DNA from 2 places in the Streptomyces sp. NPDC055189 genome. Region 2 is predicted to be linked to the other one. Evidence: riboswitches for the same ligand, from Rfam matches in the RefSeq annotation. Region 2 holds a riboswitch; the other holds the start of a gene.
What was found. Region 2 has a riboswitch for cyclic di-AMP ahead of ACWFR3_RS12890 (NlpC/P60 family protein). Riboswitches for the same ligand answer to the same signal wherever they lie in the genome.
Positions count from the first base shown of each region.

Region 1: it holds a riboswitch for cyclic di-AMP, as region 2 does, so the genes downstream of both, ACWFR3_RS22495 (transglycosylase family protein) here and ACWFR3_RS12890 (NlpC/P60 family protein) in region 2, are expected to answer to the same signal.

Region 1 covers NZ_JBSGSG010000031.1:27,004-34,601, reverse strand. The annotation lists gene ACWFR3_RS22520 (NAD(P)/FAD-dependent oxidoreductase) at 1-290, opposite strand, end outside; gene ACWFR3_RS22515 (Ppx/GppA phosphatase family protein) at 689-1,615, opposite strand; gene ACWFR3_RS22510 (DUF501 domain-containing protein) at 1,612-2,160, opposite strand; gene ACWFR3_RS22505 (FtsB family cell division protein) at 2,217-2,696, opposite strand; gene eno (phosphopyruvate hydratase) at 2,798-4,078, opposite strand; gene ACWFR3_RS22495 (transglycosylase family protein) at 4,371-5,087, opposite strand; cyclic di-AMP (ydaO/yuaA leader) riboswitch at 5,091-5,283, opposite strand; gene ACWFR3_RS22490 (transglycosylase family protein) at 5,465-6,463, opposite strand; gene ACWFR3_RS22485 (cytochrome P450 family protein) at 6,599-7,598, opposite strand, start outside.
Region 2 covers NZ_JBSGSG010000013.1:112,373-119,970, reverse strand. The annotation lists gene ACWFR3_RS12900 (M23 family metallopeptidase) at 1-962, shown strand, start outside; gene ACWFR3_RS12895 (ATP-dependent DNA helicase) at 982-3,543, opposite strand; cyclic di-AMP (ydaO/yuaA leader) riboswitch at 3,787-3,943, shown strand; gene ACWFR3_RS12890 (NlpC/P60 family protein) at 3,952-5,154, shown strand; gene ACWFR3_RS12885 (hypothetical protein) at 5,236-5,589, opposite strand; gene ACWFR3_RS12880 (NlpC/P60 family protein) at 5,908-6,960, shown strand; gene ACWFR3_RS12875 (hypothetical protein) at 7,036-7,598, shown strand, end outside.

The DNA of each region.
Region 1 (7,598 bases), on a different contig from region 2:
AGGGGGGCGATCGTGGCGACCTTGCGGTCCTGATCGATGGTGGTGACCCGCCCGGTCAGAACTTCCGCCTTGGGCAGCACGCGTCGCAGCGGGACGACGACGTGCCGAGGCGAAATGCTGCCGGCTGCGGCTTCGGGGAGGAAGGGCTGGTAGGTCATGTACGACCGGGGGTCGACGACCGTGACGGTCGCCTCTCCGTAGCGCATCTTCTTGAGGATGCGCCGAGCTGCGTACAGGCCTACGTACCCACCGCCTACTACGAGGATCCTGGGACGCTCCGTGGTGCTCATGCCATCGAGTATCCACCTGCCCGAGGGGGGTCGCTCGTGCGCCCCTTCACAAGCATGAGCAGGGCCTCTGCTACACTTCGCCGCCCACGTGACACAGGCCATAGCGCCCCAGGGGAACCACGGGACATCACGAGTCGTTGTGCACCCCTTGTGAGCTGCCGCTCTGGCGTCCCGGGCCCGGTGGACCACTCGCCCGGTTCACGCTCGGGACACACTCCCGAACCTTCACTGTCATGGGTTGCGAGGCTCTCCGAGGTCACTTTCAGGGGTCCGCGACCCCTGAATCTCGTCCAACCGAGCCGATTTCCTTGTGAAGAACTTCACGAAGTTTCCCGACAGCGAGTCGCCGAGGGGCCTTTCGACCCCTCCACCAGCCGCTCAGACGCTACATCACGCGCTCAGGCGATCGACCAGCCGATGCCGTCGAGGATGTCGTGCTCGCTCACGACGACCTCCCGGGCGCCGGTCCGGTCCATGATCGACAGGAGTACGAGAGCGCCCGACACGATGACGTCCACGCGGCCGGGGTGCATGACGGGGATCGCGGCCCGCTCGTCGTGCGTGGCCCGGCTCAGACGGCCGACGATCTCACTCACCTGCTCGTAGGAGACGCGGGAGTGGTGGATCGCCGCGGAGTCGTACGCGTCGAGGCCGAGCGCGATCGCGGCCACCGTCGTCACCGAGCCGGCGAGCCCGACCAGAGTGCGGGCCTCGCCGATCGGGACTGTCTGCTCGGCGAGGTCGAGGGCGGCCGTGATGTCCGCCCGCACGGCGTCGAGTTCGGCGGGCGAGGGCGGGTCGGTGCGGATGTGCCGCTCGGTGAGCCGTACGCAGCCGACGTCCACGGAGCGCGCGGCGCGGACCCCGTCGTCGCCGACGACGAACTCCGTGGAGCCGCCGCCGATGTCCACCACCAGGTAGGGCTTGGCCAGGTGGTCGCTGCCCGCAAGCTCCTTCGTCGCGCCCGTGAAGGAGAACTCGGCCTCCTGGTCACCGCTGATGACCTCCGGCTCGACGCCGAGGATGTCCAGGACTCCGCGTACGAAGTCGTCACGGTTCTCGGCGTCGCGCGATGCGGAGGTCGCCACGAAGCGGAGGCGTTCGGCGCCGTGCTCCTTGATGATCCGCGCGTACTCGCGGCAGGCCGCGAAGGTCCGCTCCAGGGCCTCCGGGGCCAGGCGGCCCGTCTTGTCCACCCCCTGGCCAAGGCGGACGACGGTCATCCTGCGGTCCAGGTCGACCAGCTCGCCGGTCTGCGGGTCGGCGTCCGCCACCAGGAGGCGGATCGAGTTCGTGCCGCAGTCGATGGCTGCCACGCGGGTCACTTGGCGGGCTCCTTGTCCGACTCCTTGTCGGCACACGGCGTGACGCACGGTCCCTTGGCCCACCACTGAGGCAGCATCGCGATCGCCTCGTCGCCCAGCGGGTTCACGCCGGGGCCCGCGGCCAGGGAGTGGCCGACCAGGACGTGCAGGCACTTCACGCGGTCCGGCATGCCGCCCGCGCTGGGGAAGCCCTCAAGGACCTCGATGGCGTCACGGCGCGCGATGTAGTCCTCGTGCGCCTTGCGGTACGCCGCGGCCAGCTCGGGGTCCGTCTTCAGGCGCTCCGACATCTCCTTCATGACGCCGTTGGCCTCAAGGGTGCCGATCGCGGACGCGGCCCGCGGGCACGTCAGGTAGTACGTCGTCGGGAACGGCGTCCCGTCCGGCAGGCGCGGCGCCGTCTCGACGACGTCCGGCTGCCCGCACGGGCAGCGGTGGGCGATGGCCCGCAGGCCGCGCGGCGGACGGCCGAGCTGCTGCTTGAAGGCCTCGACGTCGGCGTCGGTGGGCTCGGTGCGCGGGGTGGTCGGCGGGGGCGTTTCCATGCCTGTCTTTCGATCGGTTTACTACGAGAGGGAGTGCAAGTAGGGGTGGTGGAAAGTCAGTCCTCGTCCGGGCGGTCCGCCTTGTCGACGCCGTCCCAGACGTTCGAGTACCAGGGCCTGGCTGCCGCCCCCTGGTCGGCGCGCTGCTTGTTCGCCGCCGCCGGATCGATCACCGTATAGCCGGTCTCGCCCGGCATCACGTAGTGCAGCCGGTCCCGGATGCGCTGCTCCGCGTACGCGTCGTCCCGCCAGCGGGCCTTCTCGTCCCGCAGCTTCTCGACGTGCTCGCGGCGCTCGGCCTGCTCGCGGCGCTGATCGGCGATCTCCGCCCGCTGCGACACGTACTGCCTTATCGGGTAGGCAAGCGCGACGACCAGCGAGCAGAGCACGAGCGCGAGGAGCGCGGCGCGTCCCGTGAGCCGGGAGCGGCGCGCCTGGCGCTTGGTCTGGGAGCGGTAGACACGCTCCGCGGTCTGCTCGCCGAGCAGCCGCAGCCTGGTCGCGGTGGAGAACCGGTCGCGGTCCTTCACGGCCATGTGTGCCGCCTCCCCGATACGTACGAACGTCCCCGCACACGGTACGGGACCGAGTACGGGGACGTACGTAACTACTCAGCGGAGCCGGAGCTCGGTGCAGCTCAGCCCTTGAAGCGGGGGAACGCCGAACGACCGGCGTAGACCGCGGCGTCGTCCAGGATCTCCTCGATGCGCAGGAGCTGGTTGTACTTGGCGACGCGCTCGGAGCGGGCCGGGGCGCCGGTCTTGATCTGGCCGCAGTTGGTGGCGACGGCGAGGTCGGCGATGGTGACGTCCTCGGTCTCGCCGGAGCGGTGCGACATCATGCACTTGAAGCCGCTGCGCTGGGCCATCTCGACGGCGTCCAGGGTCTCGGTCAGCGAGCCGATCTGGTTGACCTTCACCAGGAGGGCGTTCGCGGACTTCTCCTCGATGCCGCGGGCGAGGCGCTCCGGGTTGGTGACGAACAGGTCGTCGCCCACGAGCTGGACCTTCTCGCCGAGCTTCTCGGTGATGACGTTCCAGCCGGCCCAGTCGTCCTCGAACAGCGGGTCCTCGATGGAGACGAGCGGGTACGAGGAGACGAGCTCCTCGTAGTACTCGGTCATCTCGGCGGCCGAGCGGGACTTGCCCTCGAAGTCGTAACTGCCGTCCTTGTAGAACTCGGACGCGGCGACGTCGAGCGCGAGCGCGATCTGCTCGCCGGGGACGTAACCGGCCTGCTTGATGGCCTCGAGGATGAGGTCGAGCGCGGCGCGGTTGGAGTCGAGGTTCGGCGCGAAGCCGCCCTCGTCGCCCAGGCCGGTGGACAGGCCCTTGTCCTTCAGGACCTTCTTCAGCGTGTGGTAGACCTCGGTGCCCCAGCGCAGGGCCTCGGAGAACGACTCGGCGCCGATCGGCGCGATCATGAACTCCTGGATGTCGACGTTCGAGTCGGCGTGCGACCCGCCGTTCAGGATGTTCATCATCGGAACGGGCAGCAGGTGCGCGTTCGGGCCGCCGAGGTAGCGGAAGAGCGGGAGGTCGGAGGCCTCCGACGCGGCGTGCGCGACGGCGAGCGAGACGCCGAGGATGGCGTTGGCGCCGAGCGAGCCCTTGTTGTCGGTGGCGTCGAGGTCGAACATCGCCTGGTCGATCAGGCGCTGCTCGGTCGCGTCGTACCCGACGAGCTCCGGGCCGATCTGCTCGATGACGGCGAGGACGGCCTTCTCGACGCCCTTGCCCTGGTAACGGTTGGGGTCACCGTCACGGAGTTCGATGGCCTCGAAAGCACCGGTGGACGCACCGGACGGAACGGCGGCACGACCCGTGCTGCCGTCGTCGAGGCCGACCTCGACCTCGACCGTGGGGTTGCCTCGGGAGTCCAGGATTTCCCGGGCTACGACGACGTCGATGGACGGCACGAGCATCTCCTTCTGGGATGTGACGCGAGTACGCGGGGCATCGGCCCCGCGGACACGAGCCTAACCGGCTCCCGGACAACAGCCAGCCGACCGCCCGTCCTGTGGACAAACCGAGAGCAAAATGTTTACGAACGGAACAAACATACCCCGCCCCCGGTGCGTACGGGGGATACGCGCACCGGGGGCGGGGAGTCCGTGGGGACGGGGTAGCGCCCGAAGGGGCGCGGGGAACTGCGCGACAAGCCACGGAGCACCCGCAGACGATCAAGACCGCTGAGGCGCCCCGCCAGAACTAGCTGAGGTGCAGCTGCTGACCGGGGTAGATCATGTCGGCGTTGTCGATGATGTCGCCGTTGAGCTTGTACACCTTGTGCCAGCCGCCCTTGACGTTCTTCGCCTCGGCGATCTTGGAGAGGGTGTCACCCTTCTCGACCTTGTACTCGCCGTCGCCCTTCTTGACCTTCTTGCCGGTCGGGGTCTCGACGGTCTTCTTGGACTCGGTCTTGGGAGCCTCGGCCTTGGGCGCGGCCTTCGGAGCGGCCTGCTGCGGCTGCTCGGTCTGCGGGGTGGGCTGGCTCTTGGGCTGCTCCTGGGTCTGCTGCGGGGCGCTCTCCTGTGCACCGCCACCCTCGTTGGAGGCGCCCGAGAGGCCGACGCCGCAGCTCGGCCAGGCACCCTTGCCCTGACCCGCGAGAACCTTCTCGCCGATCTCTATCTGCTGGGCCTTGGAGGCCTTGTCGGCGCTGGGCGCGTACTTGGTGCCGCCGTACGCGGACCAGGTGGACGACGAGAACTGCAGGCCGCCGGTGTAGCCGTTACCGGTGTTGATCGACCAGTTGCCGCCGGACTCGCACTGGGCGACGGCGTCCCACTCGGAGTTCGTCGCGGCGGAGGCCTGGCCGGCCGCCATCAGCGGGGCTGCGACCGCGACACCGGTGACGCCGGCGAGCGTGGCGACACGAGTGGCCTTGGACGGGCGGCGGTGCTTGCCCTTGCTGGAAAACAGCATGAGTGATCCCCTCACCGACGCCTGCGAGGTGAGCTGTCGGGTTCGGGCCGATGAAGTTGCCCGGCCGCGCTTCCTTGAGCGCGACTTAACCCCTAGCCGTTCCTGACCGTCTCTCCGCCTCGCTCTCGCGAGACTGAACGGCCGGGCCCGGCGGAAACCTTGGGTCCCCCGCTCCTGCCTACGGCGCTTACGCGACGACTGTTCCCGAACGGCCGTTGGCAGGACTCGGCGTACCGACCGGCGGGGCCCGCTGTGGCGAGCGGTCACGACCGTAGGCATGACCGCGGCCGAATTCCAAAGACGATCAGGGCCTTTGAGACCCATGTCTCACTTGCGCCAATCTGGACATCAGAGGCAAAGCGACTCGCCAACTACCCCTACTTTTCGCCCAAATCGAGGCTCTGACCGGGAAGGATGAGGTCGGGGTCGGAGCCGACCGACTCCTCGTTCCCCGCGTACAGCTCGGTCCACCCGCCCTTCACGTCCAGGTCGTCGGCGATGGCCCACAGGTTGTCTCCGGAACGGACCGTGTACGTCCCGTCGGAGCCGTCCTGCTCGCGCTCGTCGCCGCGGGAGGCGTGCCGGCCCGAACCTTCGCGGGAGGAGCCTTCCGAGGCCTCGTCGGCCGCGCTGCCGCCGCGGTGGCGGCCTTCGCCGTCACCGGTGGAGGGAGTGGGGTCGGACGAAGTGGCGTCGTCCCGGCCGGACTTGGCCGAGTCATCCGACTTGTCCGACTCGTCGTGATTCTTGTCTCGCGCCTCGTCGTCGGCACCGGAGCCACCGGACTTACCGGACTCACCGGACGGTTCATCCGAAGCCTCGTCCGAAGGCTCGGCGCTGTCCGAGGGGTCGGCCGACTCGCTCGGCGACGCGCTCGGTTCGTCCGACTCCTTCTTCGACCCGCCGGGCTTCGTCGACTCCGACGAACCGGACGACTCCGTCGACTCGTCGGAAGGCACCGTCGTGATCGGCGCGCCCGGGTCGACCTCGGCGGCGGCGCCACCCCGGGTGAGACCGGCGATCGGCGCGCAGCTCGGCCAGGCCTTGGTGCCCTGGTCGTCAAGGACCGCCTCGGCGACGGATATCTGCTGCGAACGGCTGGCCTGGTCGGCGCTCGGCGCGAAGTCGAGGCCGCCGTAGTTCTCCCAGACCTCCTGCGAGAGCTGGAGTCCGCCGTAGTACCCGTTGCCCACGTCCGCGCTCCAGGATCCGCCGCTCTCGCACTCCGCCAGCTTGTCCCACGTGGCGGTGTCCGCCGCGCTCGCGCTGGTGGCGCCGAGCAGCGGGATGGCGATCGCCGATCCTGCGACTCCTGCCGCGACGATCAGGGCCGGGGCCTGGCGGGGGCGTCGGTGACGACCATTGCCGGAGAGCATGCGGTTGCCTTTCGCGTGACTGGAGCGACGACTGCGGCACGGGAGGCCGAGTCGTCGTGAACGTAGCGGCAGTCGAACGCTTGTCACAAGTCGATGCAGCGGAGATCACGTGAAAGTCACAGTCTTGACGGCATGTCAGCTGGACGGCGTTCCGGACACCTGATATTTGCTCCGCTGTGCGGGTGCGAACTCCACGGGTAGCGTGCGCAGTCCACGCATGATGAGCCCGCCACGCCATCTCAAATCATCCGGTTCCGCCGCGAGTCGCAGGTCAGGAAGGCGGCGCAGCAGGGTCGCGAGGGCGGTCTGTCCTTCGAGCCGGGCGAGCGGAGCGCCGAGACAGTAATGAATGCCATGGCCGTAGCCGAGGTGTTGGTTGTCCCGGCGGGAGAGGTCGAGCGTGTCCGGATAGCGGAATCGTTCCGGGTCGCGATCGGCGGCGGCGAGGACGACGAGGACGGGGTCGCCGGTGGCGATCTCCTCCCCTCCAACGGTCAGCGGTTCGGTGGCGTACCGCCAGGTGGCGAGTTCTACGGGACCGTCGAAGCGGAGGAGTTCTTCGAGCCCTGTCTCCAGAAGGCCGGTGTCGCCGTCCCTGAGGGAGTCCTGGAGCCGCTCGCGCTGCTCGGGGTGGGTGAGGAGGGCGAAAGTGCCGTTGCCGATGAGGTTGACGGTCGTCTCGAAGCCGGCGAACAGCAGGATGAAGGCCATCGCCGCGGCCTCGTTCTCGGTGAGGTGCTCGCCGTGGTCGGAGGCGCGGATGATCCCGGAGATGAGGTCGTCGCCGGGTTCGAGGCGCTTGCGGTGGATCAGCTCGGCGAGGTAGCCGCGCATCTTCTTCACGGACCGGGCGACCCCGCCTCTGGGCCCGCCCCCGTGCCGGATCATCATTCCCGCCCAGTCGCGGAAGTCGTCCTGGTCCTCACGGGGGACGCCGAGCAGGTCGCAGATGGCGTAGATGGGGAGCGGGAAGGCGAAGTCGTGGATGAGGTCGGCCTCCCCCTTCTCCGCGAACTGGTCGATGAGGTGATCGGCCAGTTCCTGCACGCGGGGCGCGAACTCGGCGACGCGGCGGGGAGTGAATGCCTTGGACACGAGGCGACGCAGCCTTGTGTGGTCCGGCGGGTCGATGTTG
Region 2 (7,598 bases):
CTGAAACGTACGAGCATTCGCCGTACGACACCGCGTCCTACGCATCCGAGCCGCACCCCTCCGGGGATCAGCCGCCCGAGGCCTACGCCCAACCGGCCCCCGCCGAGCACGAGTTCACACCCGACGAGGCTCCCGCCGATTCACTCGGCCCGGTCGAGCCGAGCCGCAGCGCCCTTGCCGGTGACGACGAGCCGCCGGTCACGGGCCGCTCGCACGGACCCCGCTCGCGGGCCCGCCGCCGCTCGCCGGCCAAGCGCTCCGCACTCTTCACCGTCGCCGTGCCCTCCGCCTGCGTGATGGGCGTCGCGGGTATCGCCGCCGCTTCCGTGGGCGACTTCGGCGGCGACGAGAAGGAGGCGCAGGCGGCCTCGGCCCCGGACCCCGCGTCCGTGCAGCCCTCCGCCGCCAACAACAAGCTCGACACGCAGCTGGCCAACCTCTCCGCGGACGCCGGTGACTTCGCCGACCGCGCGAGCCGCACCCAGGAGCGCATCGACCTGAAGGCGGAGAAGGTCGCCGCCGAGAAGAAGGCCGCCGAGGAAGCCGCGCGCAAGGAGCGCCTGCGCCCCAAGTTCGCGCTGCCGGTGAAGCAGCACGGACTGAGCGCCTACTACGGACAGGCCGGCATCAACTGGATGTCCGCGCACTCCGGAATCGACTTCCCGGTGTCGTACGGCACCGAGGTGCTCGCCGCCACCGACGGCACCGTCTCCACGAAGTGGAACAGCGCCTACGGCAACATGGCGATCGTGACCGCCAAGGACGGCACGGAGACGTGGTACTGCCACCTCTCCACGCACAAGGTTTCCAGCGGCCCCGTCAAGGCGGGCGACCCCATCGCCTTCTCCGGGAACTCCGGCAACTCCACGGGACCGCACCTGCACTTCGAGGTGCGTCCCGGCGGCGGCTCGGCGATCGACCCGCTGCCGTGGCTGCGCAGCCACGGCCTCGACCCTTCGTAACTCCGGCCGCCGCCCCGCGTTACAGCTTCTCCACCGGCGCGTACCGCAGCAGCAGCCGCTTCGGCTTCGGCTCTCCGAAGTCCACCGTCGCCTCGGCGTTCGCGCCCGTGCCCTTCACCCCGACCACGGTCCCGAGACCGAACTGGTCGTGCGTGACCCGGTCCCCCACCGCCAGCGCGACCACCGGCTTCTCCGTGGCGCGGCGCGTGGCGAAGCCCTGCGCGCCCCCGGTGCGCGAGTGCGACGACGACAGGGAGGAGGCGATTGAGGATGCGGGCCCGGAGGATGCCGGTGCACCGACGGAACCGGTCCGCTTCCAGTCCAGGTGTGCCTCCGGGATCTCCTCCAGGAAGCGCGACGGCGGGTTGTACGAAGGCTGTCCCCAGGCGCTGCGCATCGAGGACCGCGTGAGGTAGAGCCGCTCCCGCGCGCGCGTGATGCCCACGTACGCAAGGCGGCGCTCTTCCTCCAGCTCCTTGACCTGGCCGAGGGAGCGCATGTGCGGGAAGACGCCGTCCTCCATGCCGGTCAGGAAGACGACCGGGAACTCCAGGCCCTTGGCGGTGTGCAGCGTCATCAGTGTGATGACCCCGGAGCCGTCGTCCTCCTCGTCGGGGATCTGGTCCGAGTCGGCGACGAGCGCGACCCGCTCCAGGAACTCGGAGAGCGTGCCCGCAGCGCCCGCGACCGTGCCGGCGCCTGCTTCCGGGTCCGCATCCGTGTCCGTGTCCGTGTCCGCGTTCTCTTCGCCCCCGGTCGCCCCTTCGCCGCCTTCAGCGGCTTCGTTGCTTTCGCCGTTGTCCTGCTCGAACTCCAGCGCCACGGCGGCGAGTTCCTGGAGGTTCTCGATGCGCGTCTCGTCCTGCGGGTCGGTCGAGGCCTGCAACTCGGCCAGATACCCGGTCCGTTCGAGTACGGCTTCCAGCACGACGGCAGGGCCCGCGCCGGACTCGACGATGGTCCGCAGCTCCTCCATCAGCGTGTTGAAACGCTTGACGGCGTTCGCCGAGCGGGACGCCATTCCGTACGCCTCGTCGACGCGCTTCAGTGCCTGCGGGAAGGAGATCTTCTCGCGCTGCGAGAGCGCGTCGATCATGGCCTCCGCGCGGTCGCCGATGCCCCTCTTGGGTACGTTGAGAATGCGCCGCAGCGGGACGGCGTCCTCCGGATTGGCGAGCACGCGCAGATACGCGAGGACGTCCCGGACCTCCTTGCGCTCGTAGAAGCGGACGCCGCCGACGACCTTGTAGGGCAGGCCGACGCGGATGAAGATCTCTTCGAAGACACGGGACTGCGCGTTCGTCCGGTAGAAGATCGCGACATCGCCGGCCTTCGCGTCGCCCGCGTCGGTGAGCCGGTCGATCTCGTCGGCGACGAACTGCGCCTCGTCGTGCTCGGTGTCGGCGACATAGCCGATGATGCCCGCGCCGGCGCCCGCGTTGGTCCACAGGTTCTTCGGACGGCGGCTTTCGTTGCGCTCGATGACGGCGTTGGCCGCGGTCAGGATCGTCTGCGAGGAGCGGTAGTTCTGCTCCAGGAGGATCGTCGTCGCGTCCGGGTAGTCCTCCTCGAACTGGAGGATGTTGCGGATCGTGGCGCCGCGGAAGGCGTAGATCGACTGGTCCGCGTCGCCCACGACGCACAGCTCGGCGGGGTCGTCACCCTCGCCTCCGGAGGGGCCGACCAGCTCGCGCACCAGGGCGTACTGGGCGTGGTTGGTGTCCTGGTACTCGTCGACCATGACGTGCCGGAAGCGGCGGCGGTAGTGCTCGGCGACGTCCGGGAACGCGCGGAACATGTTGACCGTCGTCATGATCAGGTCGTCGAAGTCGAGGGCGTTCGCCTCGCGGAGGCGCTGCTGGTACATCGCGTACGCCTGGGCGAGCGTCTTCTCGAAGCCGTCGGAGGCCCGGCCCGCGAATTCCTCCTCGTCGATCAGCTCGTTCTTCAGGTTCGAGATCTTGGCGCTGAAGGACTTCGGCGGGAACTTCTTCGGGTCGATGTCCAGGTCGCGGCAGACCAGCGCCATCAGACGCTTGGAGTCGGCGGCGTCGTAGATCGAGAAGGAGGAGGTGAAGCCGATCGTCTTCGACTCGCGGCGCAGTATGCGCACGCACGCGCTGTGGAAGGTCGACACCCACATGGCGTTGGCGCGCGGCCCGACGAGCTGCTCGACGCGCTCCTTCATCTCGCCCGCGGCCTTGTTCGTGAACGTGATCGCCAGGATCTGCCCCGGGTGCACGTGCCGCTCGGCCAGGAGATGAGCGATGCGGTGCGTGAGGACCCGGGTCTTGCCGGAGCCCGCGCCCGCGACGATGAGCAGCGGGGAGTCCGCGTGCACGACGGCCGCGCGCTGGTTCTCGTTCAGCCCGTCGAGCAGGGCCGCCGGGTCGAGCACGGGGCGCGGTGCCCCGCCTCGGTAGTGCGCGTCCCGCGGTGTGGGCGCGTCGAACTTCCCGTCGAACAGATCATCCGGGATTGACTCCGGAGTGTTGTCCTCGGGCGGCGGCGGGGGCTCTTCCTCCGAAGCCCGCGAGGGCTTGAGGTCCGCCAGGAAGCTGTCATCAAAGAGGCTGCTCATCGCCTCCCGAGTCTAGGCGGCCGCACTGACAACCCGCTCCGGGTTCCGGCCACGTCACTCCGGCTACGCCCTGCCCGCGGACGATCACTCTCCGCTTCAGCGCGACGTGCCCGCGTCAAGAGCTTCGTAAAGTAACGAAAATGTATCGGGCATATCGAACATCAACCTTCACACGGACCACACGAGTTGGCTAGCGTGCTGCGCGGGCTGCTCGTACTCCCACCGGCGAACCCCGCCGGGAACGGGTGGCCTCCGCCGAGTTCGATCTCCTCGGAGCCGGGGACCCACGATGAACTTGGGGTGAATCGGTCCCGTACGCAGTACGGGACTGTAGGGCAACCTTCCGGAACCACCCGCCCGAACCCGACAGCTAACCCGGTAGGCGGTCTACGGAAGGAGTCGCCTCCCTTGGCGTCGCACCGCAAGCCGCGGAACCGCATTGCCGCCCTACGCGCCACTCCCGCCATCGGCATCACGACGGCGGCCCTCACCTCCGTGGCCCTGCTGTCACAGAGCGCGCAGGCGGCGCCGTCCGCACCGCAGAAGCCCAGCCTCGAAGAGGTCCAGAAGAAGGTCGACGATCTCTACCACCAGGCGGGCGTGGCCACGCAGAAGTACAACTCGGCCAAGGAGCGCACCGACAAACAGCGCAAAAAGGTCGACACCCTGCTCGATGATGTGGCCGAGCGCACCGACAAGCTGAACGAGGCCCGCCAGGAGCTGGGCTCCTTCGCCGCGGCGCAGTACCGCACCGGCGCCGTCTCCGAGACGGCCACGATGATGCTGGCCGACGACCCGCAGGGGTACTTCGACCAGAATCACCTGTCGGACCGGCTGACCGCGCGCCAGAAGAAGGCGGTCGACGACTACCAGACGAAGCAGGCCGCCGCGACGAAGCAGCGCACGAAGGCCGCCAAGAGCCTTCAGACGCTGAGCGACTCACGGGACGACCTCAAGACGAGCAAGCAGACGGTCCAGAAGAAGCTGGGCCAGGCGCGCACGATGCTCTCGGAGCTGACGGCCGAGGAGAAGGCGCGGCTCGCGGCGATCGAGAAGAAGAAGGACGAGGCGGCCAAGCGCAAGGCCGCCGAGCTGGCCCGCAAGCAGGAGGCCGAGGCGGAGGCCAAGCGCAAGGCGGCGGAAGAGGCCGCGGCCGAGGAGCGCGAGAAGAACAAGGAGACCCCCGACTCGGGCTCCGACACCGGCTCGGGCACTGGCTCGGGCACGGGTTCCGGCTCCGGTGACACGGACAGCGGTTACGCGACGAAGGCCGCGAAGGTCATCAACTTCGCGGAGGCGCAGATCGGCAAGCCGTACGTGTGGGGCGCCACAGGACCCGACTCCTACGACTGCTCCGGGCTCACCCAGGACGCGTGGAAGGCCGCGGGGATCTCCCTGCCGCGTACGACGTGGGACCAGGTGAAGGTCGGCACGACCGTGAAGACCGCCGACGCCAAGCCGGGTGACCTGGTCTTCTTCTACGACGACATCAGCCACGTCGGGATCTACATCGGCGACGGCAAGATGATCCACGCCCCGAAGCCGGGTGCGAACGTCCGCACCGAGTCGATCTACTACATGCCGATCCACAGCGTGGTGCGGCCCGCCTGACGGTCACGACCATCACTCACGGAAAACGGCCCTCCACGCGCGCGTGGAGGGCCGTTTCCGTGATCTGCGAGTCGGGCGGGATCAGGTCCACAGCACCGCGATGAAGATGTTCACGACGGTCAGCAGCCCGACGGCGCCGAACATCCCCTTGTCCACCTTCTCCTCGTCCCGCTTCACGTAGACCAGCGCGAGGATCACGATCAGCACGGCCATCTTGATGCCGATCTTGAGGTTGTTGACCGGGTTGTCGTCCGCCTGGTTGAGGCCCACCAGGATGACGCCCGTGACGAGCATCGTCAGCGCGCCGTGCAGCATCGCCGGGTTGAAGCGTGCCGTGCCCTGGCCCATCTGCTTCATCTGGGTGAGGAAGCCGCCCAGGAGCGAGGCGATGCCGATGATGTGCAGACCGACGAAGAGATGGGTGAGAACGTCCATGGCTCCGGAGCCTAGCCGGGGCATATCACCACTCCGCAGTCAGGTGGGCCGCAAGCGCCGCATCGGTCACGCACCCGCGCGAAGGGGATCCGGCCCGGCGGATCGTGCGGTCATATACGGACACCGGCGGCACACTTGCGTCAGTTGCGCACAATCCGTCACCAAGCCGTGACGGCGAGGTTTAGCGTCCTTCGTCAGGTGACCGGCTCCCCACCGCCGCCCGCACCAGGGGCGGCAGTCGGCCACCACCGCCGAGAATCCGGCGGCGGACCGCTCCCCTGTGCGGTCCGCCGCCGGAACCTTAAGGAGCCCCCCTTCGTGGCAGCGCACCGCAAGCCCAGACAGCGCTCGCTCAGTGGCCATACGGCCCGCACCGCCGCCACCATCGCCCTTGCCGGGGCCGCCACGGCCACCGCCTTCGACGGCACGGGACACGCGGATCCACGGCTCAGCCCGGCCGAGGTCAAATCGAAGGTCGACGCGCTCTACCGCGAGGCGGAGATCGCCACCGAGAAGTACAACGGCGCCAAGGAGAAGTCCGAGAACGCCGAGAAGTCCCTGGGCGAGCTGCGTGACGAGGCGGCCCGCAAGACGGAGAAGCTCAACTCGGCGCGCGAGGGCCTGGGTTCGATAGCTGCCGCGCAGTACCGCAGCGGTGGCATCGACCCCGCCGTCCAGCTCGCGCTCTCCTCCGACCCCGACCAGTACCTCGAGCGTGCCGCGCTCGCCGACCGGGCCGACAGCCGCCAGGCATCGGCCGTCTCCGGTGTGCGGAAGCAGCTCCAGGAGCTCGACCAGCTGCACACCGAGGCCGACGACACACTCACGCACCTCAAGTCCCGCCAGGCGGAGCTGAAGAGGCACAAGAAGACCGTCACCGCAAAGCTCGACACGGCCAAGGGGCTCCTGTCACAGCTCACCGGCGACCAGCGTGCGGAGCTCGCGGGCGACGGCGGTCAGGACAGGGTCTCGCGTGCGGCCGGCCGCGACGGCTCCCCGAACGGCCCCGGCAAGGCCCCCAACGCCCGCGCCTCGGCGGCCGTCTCGTACGCCTACAAGGCGCTCGGCAGCCCGTACGTGTGGGGCGCCACCGGCCCGAACGCCTTCGACTGCTCGGGGCTCACCCAGGCTGCCTACCGGTCCGCGGGAGTCGCCCTGCCGCGCACGACGTACGCGCAGATCGCCGAGGGAGAACGGGTCCCGCGTTCTCAACTGCGGCCCGGAGACCTGGTCTTCTTCTACCAGGGCATCAGTCACGTCGGGATCTATGTGGGCAACGGCCAGATGATCCACGCCCCGAACCCGAGCGCGCCGGTACGCCTCGCGCCGATCAGCCAGATGCCGTTCGCGGGGGCGGCGCGGGTGGCCTGAGCAGGGCTCACGGCTGGCGTGAGAGGGCGCGGGTGGCCTGACAGGCCGCGTGGCCCCGCAGGTACTGTCAGGGCCATGCCCCGTCGTACGCTCCCGCCGCCTCCGCCGCCTGCCTACCTGCGCACTTGGCCGGACCGGAACGCGCTGCTGTACGACCGTGGCAGGGCGCTCGAAGAGCTGCGCAGGCGGAGCCTGGGGGTGCACCGGATCCTGCTGCTCTGGCTGTTCGCGCTCGGCTGCGTGATCGGCTGGGCTCTCCTGACGGTGCCGTTGGAGATGATCGAGGAACGCAACCCGGTGGCGTTCGTCATGGGCCCGCTCTGCGCGGTCCTGGGCCTCGGGGCCCTGGCTCCCTCGGTGTTCGGCATCGTCGTCGGCATCCGCGGCGACCGGAAGGCCCGCGAACTCACCGAAAGCTGGCTGGCCCTGGACAGCCACCCGGCGTCGGACTCCGCTCTGCGCTCCCCCGGCCTCAGCCTCTGCTGGCTCCTGACGTCCTTCCTCGGGTGCGCGCTCGGCCTGTGGGCGTCCTTCGCTTCCGCCGCCTACGCGGAGCCCGGGCGGGACTCCTACGGCGACGTGGTGCTCGGCATGGGCACGGGCCTGATCCTGTGGCTGGCGGGCCTCATAGGCATCAC